Regions from separate parts of the Ancylobacter novellus DSM 506 genome, predicted to be linked through region 1. Evidence: predicted binding sites of a transcription regulator. Region 1 holds the regulator's gene; each other region holds the start of a gene.
The links. Region 1 encodes PhoB, which activates phosphate uptake and scavenging genes when phosphate is short. Its sites were predicted from a motif close to TGTCATNNANCTGTCAT; they were not measured.
Positions count from the first base shown of each region.

Region 2: SNOV_RS06830 (esterase-like activity of phytase family protein) is a predicted target of PhoB. The motif match lies at 1,893-1,909, and genes of this name have one in related genera.
Region 3: SNOV_RS17330 (DUF2794 domain-containing protein) is a predicted target of PhoB. The motif match lies at 1,425-1,441, and genes of this name have one in related genera.

Region 1 covers NC_014217.1:4,274,664-4,277,917, reverse strand. The annotation lists gene SNOV_RS20135 (bifunctional transcriptional activator/DNA repair enzyme AdaA) at 1-929, shown strand, start outside; gene phoB (phosphate regulon transcriptional regulator PhoB) at 1,176-1,877, opposite strand; gene phoU (phosphate signaling complex protein PhoU) at 1,903-2,616, opposite strand; gene pstB (phosphate ABC transporter ATP-binding protein PstB) at 2,642-3,254, opposite strand, start outside.
Region 2 covers NC_014217.1:1,430,992-1,434,245, reverse strand. The annotation lists gene SNOV_RS06840 (TetR/AcrR family transcriptional regulator) at 38-661, opposite strand; gene SNOV_RS06835 (homocysteine S-methyltransferase family protein) at 892-1,869, shown strand; gene SNOV_RS06830 (esterase-like activity of phytase family protein) at 1,992-3,254, shown strand, end outside.
Region 3 covers NC_014217.1:3,672,894-3,676,147, forward strand. The annotation lists gene SNOV_RS17325 (DUF1223 domain-containing protein) at 277-1,086, shown strand; gene SNOV_RS17330 (DUF2794 domain-containing protein) at 1,509-1,850, shown strand; gene aguB (N-carbamoylputrescine amidase) at 1,882-2,781, shown strand; gene aguA (agmatine deiminase) at 2,778-3,254, shown strand, end outside.

The DNA.
Region 1 (3,254 bases):
GCACCTTCCACGCCACCATCGGCGCCTGCATCGAGGCGGGCTTCCGGCCCTGCAAGCGCTGCCATCCCTTGCAGCCGGCGGCCAGCGCCGACCCGACGATCGGCCGGCTGCTGGCGGCGCTCGATGCCCGCCCGCATTATCGCTGGGGCGAGGACGACATCGCCCGCATGGGGCTCGACCTCTCCACCGTGCGCCGCGCCTTCAAGCGACAATACGGCATGACCTTCCTGGAGATGGCGCGGCACCGGCGGCTGCGCGAAGGCTTCGAGACGCTGTCGGAGGGCGGCACGGTGATCGCCGCGCAGCAGGATGCCGGATTCCAGTCGGCAAGCGCCTTCCGGGCGGCCTTCGCGCGGGTGATCGGCTGCGCGCCGGGCGAGCTTTCCACCAAGGGCATGCTGCTGGCGGACTGGATCGGCACGCCGCTCGGCGACATGATCGCGATCAGCAGTGCCTCGCATCTGCATCTGCTGGAATTCGTCGAGCGCAAGGCGTTGCCCACCGAGGTCGCGCGGCTGCGGGCGCGCGCCAAGGGCGATCTCGGCATCGGCAGCTACGCCCCGACCGAGCAGATACGCGCCGAGCTGGCGGATTTCTTTGCCGGCAAATCAGCTCAGTTCCGCACGCCGCTGGCGCTCGACGGCAGCGCCTTCACCCGCGCGGTCTGGGCCGAATTGCAGCAGATACCGGCGGGCGACACCCGCTCCTATGGCGAGATCGCCCGGCGCATCGGCCAGCCCTCGGCGGTCAGGGCGGTGGCGCGGGCCAACGGCGCCAACCAGCTCGCCCTGATCATCCCCTGCCACCGCGTCATCGGCGCCGACGGCGCGCTCACCGGCTATGGCGGCGGCCTCTGGCGCAAGCAGCGGCTGCTGGAGATCGAGCAGCAATATCGGGAGAACGGGGGCGGGGTGGCGGCGGCGGGCTGATCCTGCGCCGAACCCTTCCACTTTCCCTCATCCCCGGGTCAAGCCCGGGGATGAGGGTGGGGTTAGTCGTCATCCCGGCCGGAGGCGGCTTCGCCAACGCGACGTCATGGCCGGACTTGATCCGGCCATCCACGTCTTTCCGCCTGCACCCGGTCCCAAGGCGTGGATGCCCGGCACAAGGCCGGGCATGACGGCGCGCTAGGGTATGGCGGCCCATACACTGTCGCAGGGAGGGCGGAGCGCCCCTCAATGCGCGCGGGCGAACATCTCGTTGAACGAGTAGCCGGAGCCGCGCACGGTGCGGATCGGGTCGGGCTGGCGCGGGCGGTTGAGCGCCTTGCGCAGGCGGCCGACATGCACGTCGACCGTGCGCTCGTCGATATAGACGTCCTGGCCCCACACGCCGTCGAGCAGTTGCTCGCGCGAATAGACCCGGCCCGGCGACTGCATGAGGAATTCCAAGAGCCGGAATTCGGTCGGCCCGAGATGCAGTTCGCGCCCGGCGCGGTGCACCCGCTTGGTCTCGCGGTCGAGCTCGATGTCGCCGGCGCGCAGCAGCGTCGAGATGTGCTCGGGCTTGGCCCGGCGCAGCAGCGCGCGCACCCGCGCCACCAGTTCGGGCACCGAGAAGGGCTTCACCACATAGTCGTCGGCGCCGGTGGCGAGGCCGCGCACGCGCTCGGTCTCCTCGCCGCGGGCGGTGAGCATGAGGATCGGCATGCGCTCGGTCTCGGGCCGGGCCCGCAGCCGCCGGCACAATTCGATGCCGGAGAGGCCGGGCAGCATCCAGTCGAGGATCAGGAGGTCCGGCACGCTCTCGCGCAGCCGGGTCTCCGCCTCGTCGCCGCGGCCGACGCTGTCGACCGCATAGCCTTCGGATTCGAGGTTGTAGCGCAGGAGGAGGGTGAGGGGCTCCTCATCCTCCACGATCAGAATGTTGGTCGGCATCGTCGCGTTCCCGCTCGTTCGCGGCTCAGGCCAGGAACGCCACGCTGGTCAGGCTGCTGGTGTCCTGCTTGGGCCGTTCCTCGGTGAGGAGCTGCCCGGTGACGAGATAGTGCACGGTCTCGGCGATGTTGGTGGCATGGTCGCCGATGCGCTCGATGTTCTTGGCGCAGAACAGGAGATGCGTGCACAGCGAGATGTTGCGCGGGTCCTCCATCATGTAGGTGAGGAGCTCGCGGAACAGCGAGGTGTAGAGCACGTCGACCTCGCCGTCGCGCTGCCAGACTTCCAGCGCCTTGGCCTCGTCGCGGCTGGCATAGGAATCCAGTACCATCTTCAGCTGCTCGAGCACGATGCCCGACATGTGCTCGACGCCGCGCACCAGCTTCTGCGGGTGGAACTCGCCGGTCAGCGCCAGCACGCGCTTGGCGGTGTTCTTGGCGAGGTCGCCGATGCGCTCGAGGTCGTTGGCGATGCGCATGGCGGCGACGATCTCGCGCAGGTCGCCGGCGAGCGGCTGGCGGCGGGCGATGGTGAGCACCGCCTTCTCCTCGATCTCCCGCTGCAGCAGGTCGATCGGGCCGTCGAGCACGATCACCTTCTGGGCCAGCTCGGCGTCGCGCTTGACCAGCGCCTGGACGGAGTCGGCGACGAGACGCTCGGACTGCCCGCCCATCTCGACCACGCGGCGGCCGATTTCCTTGAGGTCGGTGTCGAACGACGAGACGATATGTTCGGTCATGGGTCTGGCCTCTCTCGTCGCCGGCTCAGCCGAAGCGGCCGGTGATGTAGTCGCGGGTGCGGGCTTCGCGGGGATTGGTGAAGATCTCGTTGGAGGGACCCGCCTCGATCAGCTCCCCGAGATAGAAGAAGGAGGTGATGTCGGCGCAGCGGGCCGCTTGCTGCATGTTGTGGGTCACGATGACGATGGTGAATTCCTGCTTCAGCTCGTCGATCAGGTCCTCGATCTTCGAGGTCGAGATCGGGTCGAGCGCCGAGGTCGGCTCGTCGAGCAGGATCACTTCCGGGCGCACCGCGATGGTGCGGGCGATGCACAGGCGCTGCTGCTGGCCGCCGGACATGCCGAGCGCCGAGGTGTGCAGGCGGTCCTTGGTCTCTTCCCAGATGGCGGCCTTGCGCAGGCACCACTCGACGCGCTCGTCCATCGCCGCCTTGCCGAGGCTCTCGTGCAGCTTCACGCCGAAGGCGATGTTGTCGTAGATCGACATCGGGAACGGTGTCGGCTTCTGGAACACCATGCCGATGCGCGAGCGCACGACGGTGGAGTCGAGCTGCTTGCCGAGCAGGTCCTGGCCGTCGAACAGGATCCTCCCTTCCGCGCGCTGGCCCGGATAGAGCTGGTACATGCGGTTGAAGACG
Region 2 (3,254 bases), 1.9 Mb from region 1:
CTCAGGATGACGGTGCACGTCCCAGGAGGCTGCCCCTTCAAGGCTGGAACGTCAGCCGCAGGAAATCGCGGAACAGCAGGATCTGCTTCGGCAATATGGAGGGGTCCTTCAGCGCGCGGCCCATCACCAGCCCGCCTTCGACCAGCGTCGCGATCATGTCGGACAGCGCGTCGAGGTCGACCGGCTCGTGTTGCGGGTAACGCTCGGCGATGGCGTCGAGACGGGCGCGGAAGCGCCGGCGCCAGGCGAGCACGCTCTCGGCGTTGAGTGCGTGCACGGTGCGGTCGAAGAGCTGGTCCTGGTAGCAGAGCGTGGCGGCGAGGCAACCGGGATGCGCCTCGGGCAGCGCCGCCATCATCTCGGCGAACAGCTTCAGGCCGACGAGGAAGCCGTGCAGCGGGTCGTCGTTCAATTCGTCGGCGCGCTGGAAGATGTCGTCGAGCAACACCCGGTCGCGCTCGATATGCCGCTCCAGCAGCGCGCGGGCGAGGTCGTTCTTGTCGCGGAAATGATAGAAGAAGCCGCTCTTGGTGATACCGACACCGACGATCAGCTCGTCGATGGAGGTCGAGGAAAAGCCCTTGGCGAGCACGGCCTGCTCGGCGAGCTCGAGCAGGCGCTGCCTGGTATCGGTGCGGCGCTTCGGCGTGTTTTCCAACATGACGTAACTGTACCACAGGCACAGTAAAGCGGCGCGGCTTCGCGTCATGCGCGCATCGGCAGGCGTGGACGGAACCATCAAATACTTGAGAAAACAAGTAAAAATAGAATCTCGGCGCGACTTGACCGCGAGACGGCTAGGTCGGCGGGCCGATCCGGGGCATCAACACGGCCCAGGGCGGGTCCGGTTTCCGCCAGTAAATGCGAAGAAGACAACCCGAGAGGACGACCATGACCGACGCCAATCCGTACGGCGCGAAATATCGCCATGCCCTGCCCCTGCTCTCAGACCGCCTGTTCCTGATGGACGGCGGCATGGAGACGACGTTCATCTTCCACGAGGGCATCGACCTGCCCTGCTTCGCCTCCATCGACCTGATGAAGGATGCGGCGGGGCGCGAGGCCTTGCGCGCCTATTACGCCCGCTTCGCCGAGCTCGCCCGTGCCCACGGCACCGGATTCGTGCTGGACGCGCCGACCTGGCGGGCCAGCCCGGACTGGGCGGACAAGCTCGGCTTCACGCAGGAGGCGCTCGCCGGGTTCAACCGCGCCAGCATCGACCTCCTGGTCGCGCTGCGCGAGCGCCACGAGACGCCCGCCACGCCGGTCGTGGTGAGCGGCGTGGTCGGCCCGCGCGGCGACGGCTACCGGCCGGACGGCGCCATGGCGATCGACGAGGCGGCGGACTACCACGCCACGCAGATCGGCATCTTCGCCGACGGCCCGGCCGACATGGTGAGCGCCTACACGATGAACTATGTCGAGGAGGCGCTCGGCGTCGCCATCGCCGCACAGGAACTGCGCCTACCCTCCGTCATCTCCTTCACGCTGGAGACGGACGGGCGCCTGCCCACCGGCCAGCCCTTGCGCGAGGCGATCGAGCAGGTGGACGCCGAGACCGGCAACACGCCGGCCTATTACATGATCAACTGCGCCCACCCGACGCATTTCGACCATGTGGTGGCGGAGGGCGGCGCGTGGCTGGAGCGCATCCGCGGGCTGCGGGCCAACGCCTCGCACCGCAGCCATGCCGAGCTCGATTCCTCGCCGAACCTCGACGCCGGCGATCCGGCCGAGCTCGGCCGGCAGTACCGCGATCTGCGGGGCCGGATGAAGAACCTCCACATCCTCGGCGGCTGTTGCGGCACGGATTTGCGCCATGTCGAGCAGATCTGCCTCGCCTGCGCACCCGCACAGGCGACGGCGTGACGGGCGGCGAAAGACGGAGGGAGCGTCATCGCTCCGTCATCGTAACGTAGCGTGAAGGACATGGGCGGGGCCCACGACATCGCGCCCGGCCTTGCGCCGGCCGATTTCAAAGGAGATCCGCCATGTCCCCCCTCTCCTCCCGCCTGTCCCTGCTGGCCGGCGCCGCGCTGGCGCTGGTGTTCGCCACGCAGCTCGGCACCTCCGCCCACGCCGACGAGACCTATCCGGCGACGCTCGCCGGCCACGCCGTGATGCCGGCCGAGAGCTTCATCGAGATGCCGGCCGACGCACCGGCCGACCTGAAGACCTCCGGCAAGTTCACCACCGGCACCCGCGTCGAGGCCGCCGGCACGGTGGAAGGCAAGTCCGGCGGGCGCCCGACCGGCGTGTCGCTGCCCTTCAAGGGCCAGCCGCGCCAGGGCCATTCCGGCATCAAGATGATGGCCGACGGCTCGTTCTGGATCATCACCGACAACGGCATGGGCGCGAAGGCCAACAGCCCGGATTCGGCGCTCTACCTCAACCGCTACAGGATCGACTGGGAGAAGGGCACGTTCGAGCCGCTCCAGACCGTCTTCCTCACCGACCCCGACAAGAAGGTGCCGTTCCGCATCGTCCATGAGGGCACAGAGAAGCGCTACCTCACCGGCTCGGACTTCGACACCGAGAGCTTCCAGATCATCGGCGACAATTTCTGGATCGGCGACGAGTTCGGCCCCTATTTGATCAAGGCCGACATGAACGGCAAGGTGCTCGGCGTGTTCGAGACGGTGGCTGGCGAGACGCCGGTGCGCTCGCCCGACCATTACGCCGTCGCCTCGGCCGGCGTGCCGAACCAGACCGCGGCCTTCAACGCCCGCCGCTCCAAGGGCTATGAGGGCATGGCCTCGTCCAAGGACGGCAAGTACCTCTACGCCCTGCTCGAAGGCCCGCTCTGGGACGCTTCGACGAAGGACTGGCAGAAGACCGCCGACGGCAAGACCTTCCTGCCGATCCTCGAATTCGACGTCGCCAACCAGAAGTGGACCGGCCGCATGTGGCAGTACGTCCTCGAGCAGAACGGCAACGCCATCGGCGACTTCAACATGATCGACGGCACGACGGGGCTCATCATCGAGCGCGACGACGCCGAGGGCACCGCCGACAAGGCCTGCCCGGAAGGCCAGAAGCGCCCGGACTGCTTCCACGACATCGCCAGGTTCAAGCGCATCTACAAGATCGAGCTGACCGACGCGAACGCCGGCAAGGCGGCGCACAAGATCGGCCATATCGACCTGATGAAGATCGCCGACCCGGACAAAAAGGCCCGCAAGCCGCTCAATGACGGCGTGCTGACCTTCCCCTTCTTCACCATCGAGAATGTCGAGGTGGTGGACGCCACGCAC
Region 3 (3,254 bases), 600 kb from region 1:
GCCGGCCCTCTATCCTCCGTGGCGCGGCGGCGACGCCTCACCGTTGCGTGCGCGGCGACACCCGAATGTGACTGGTCCCGGCGTCCGCGGCGTCCTATTGCCTAGGGCCGGACGCGATCGGGCCATGGCCCTCCGGATCTTGGCTCCGGATCTTGGCCCGTATCGGCGATCCGTCTCAGAGCTGTGCGACGAGACCGCGTGCCGGATCAAGACGATCCGGCCAGCGTGGGCTCAAGCCTCTCTTTTTGTGCTCGCGCCGAGGACGACCCGCTCGACATGTTCGCCCCCACCGCCGTAACCGCCCCGCCCCTGCCCATGCGTGCCGCCCTTCCAGGTGGCGACCGGGTGGCGCGGATCGGGTTGGTGCTGCTGGCTCTGGTGCTGATCCTGCCGGCCGCCGCCCATGCCGAGGATGCCCCGGTCAAGCCGGTCTCCGCCCCCAAGGCGATGGTGGAGCTCTTCACCAGCCAAGGCTGCTCGGCCTGCCCGCCCGCCGACAAGCTGATGGGCGAGCTGGCGGAGCGTCCGGACGTCATCGCCCTCACTTTGGCGGTGGACTACTGGGACTATCTCGGCTGGAAGGACACGCTGGCCAAGCATGGCCATTCGCTGCGCCAGAAGGCCTATGCCCGCATGCGCGGCGACGGCAAGATGTTCACCCCGCAGGCGGTGGTGAACGGCCGCATCATGGCCATCGGCTCGGACCGCTCGACATTGGAGCGCACGCTCTCGACCATCGCCCGGCCCACCGTGCCGGTGGCGGTGAACAAGGACGGCGACAAGCTGAAGATCAGGATCGGCGCCGCGCCGGGCTCGGGATCGGGCGAGGTGTGGCTGTGCCCGGTGGCGAGCCAGATGAAGGTCGACATCGGCCGCGGCGAGAACGAGGGCACCAGCATGACCTACCACAATGTGGTACGCGGCTGGACCAAGCTCGGCGACTGGAACGGCGGCGAGGCGAGCTTCGAGGCGACCGTGCGCCGTCTGCCGGGCGACGCCACCGATGCGGTGGCGGTGTTCGTGCAGTCGGGCTCCTCGACCGAGCCCGGCGCCATCCTCGGCGCCACGCTGCAACCCCTGCACTGACCGGCTGCGCCGCGCGCGGCAAAGGATGCGACCGGTAAAGCCGGCCCCGACGCTTGCGGCAAAGAAAAAGGGCCGGCAGAGCCGGCCCTAAGAGCAATTCGGGGATTGAACCTAGAACTAGCGTCAGGCCGGCCCACGAGCGCCGCGGGGGGCTGGGGGGCTGGGAAACCGATGCGCCACGCGAACCGGCCCAACGCTATGGTTAAGAGATTGGAAGCCCCGATGGGCGCCGCAACGGCTGAATTCGGGCAGCTCTGTGATTTCTCTTGACGAGGCCGTGAACAACGCAGGGTAAAGCGCATGAAAGCGGCTTGAAGGTGCCCGCACAGCGGTGGATCATAACAGGCGAATGACTAAGTGAGTCCGGGTGACCGGCCATTGCCGGGACACAGAGCCCCGAGTGGCCAAGCCGGAGGAGCCGCGTGGCGGAAATCGACCCCATACAATTGCCGGTCGCAGGTCGTGCCGACCTCGTCACCTTCGACCGGCGCGAGCTCGACCGGATCCTCGATCTCTACGGGCGCATGGTGGCGCTGGGCGAGTGGCGCGACTACGCCATCGACTTCACCAGGGACCGCGCCATCTTCTCCATCTTCCGGCGCTCGACCGAGGTGCCGATCTACCGCATCGAGAAGGACCCGCGCCTCGCCCGCCGGCAGGGCGCCTACACGGTGGTGTCGCAGACCGGCCTCATCCTCAAGCGCGGCCATGAGCTTTCCCGCGTCATCGCGGTGCTGGAAAAGCCGCTGCGTGCGGTAAACTGAGCACGGCTGACCTTTTCGACCGGAGACCAGAATGCGCAACCTGACCGTTGCCGCCACCCAGATGCACTGTGACTGGGATGTTGAGGGCAACATCGCCCGCGCCGAGGGATTGGTGCGCGAGGCCGCCGGGCGCGGCGCCAAGCTCATCCTGCTGCAGGAGCTGTTCGAGACCCCCTATTTCTGCCAGGACCAGCTCTACGAATTCCTCGAGCTCGCCTCGCCCTTCGAGGGCAACAAGCTCGTCGCGCATTTCGCCGCGCTGGCGAAGGAGCTCGGCGTGGTGCTGCCCGTGAGCTTCTTCGAGCGCGCCGGCAACGCCGCCTTCAACAGCCTCGCCATGGTCGACGCCGACGGCTCCATCCTCGGCCTCTACCGCAAGAGCCACATCCCCGACGGGCCGGGCTACACCGAGAAGTTCTACTTCTCGCCCGGCGATACCGGCTTCCGGGTGTGGGACACGGCGGTCGGGCGTATCGGGGTGGGCATCTGCTGGGACCAGTGGTTCCCGGAATGCGCGCGCGCCATGGCGCTGCTCGGCGCCGAGGTGCTGCTCTATCCCACCGCCATCGGCTCCGAGCCGCATGATGCGAGCCTCGATTCCTCCGGCCACTGGCAGCGCGTGATGCAAGGCCATGCGGGGGCCAACCTCATGCCGCTGATCGCGTCCAACCGCATCGGCACGGAGGCGGGGCGCAACGGCACCTCCCTCACCTTCTACGGCTCGTCCTTCATCGCCGACCCGACCGGCGCCAAGGTCGCCGAGGCGGGCCGCAGCGGGCAGGAGGTGCTGACCGCCACCTTCGACCTCGACGCCATCGCCCATCAGCGCCATAGCTGGGGCGTGTTCCGCGACCGCCGGCCGGAACTCTACGGCCCGCTGCTCTCGCTCGACGGGCGCGCGCTGACGCGGAAGGCCGGCTGGGCATCATGAGCGAGACCCTGACGAGCCTGCCCGCCGCCGACGGCTTCCGCATGCCGGCGGAATGGGAGCCGCATGCCGGCACCTGGATGATCTGGCCGGAGCGGCCGGACAATTGGCGCGAGGGCGCCGCCCCGGCGCAGGCCGCCTTCGCCGAGGTGGCGGCGGCGATCGCCCGCTTCGAGCCGCTGACCATGCTGGTCTCCGCCCGGCAATGGCGCAATGCGCGCGACATGCTGCCAGCTTCGGTGCGGCTGATCGAGACGACGAGCGACGATTCCTGGTGCCGCGACAGCGGCGCCACCTTCCTCGTCGACGCCGCCGGCCGGCTGCGCGGCGTCGACTGGCAGTTCAACGCCTGGGGCGGGCTCTACGCGCCCCACGACCAGGACGAGATGATCGCCGCCAAGATGCTGGAGGCCGAGCGCGCCCCGCGCTACGCCGCGCCGCTGGTGCTGGAAGGCGGCTCGATCCATGTCGATGGC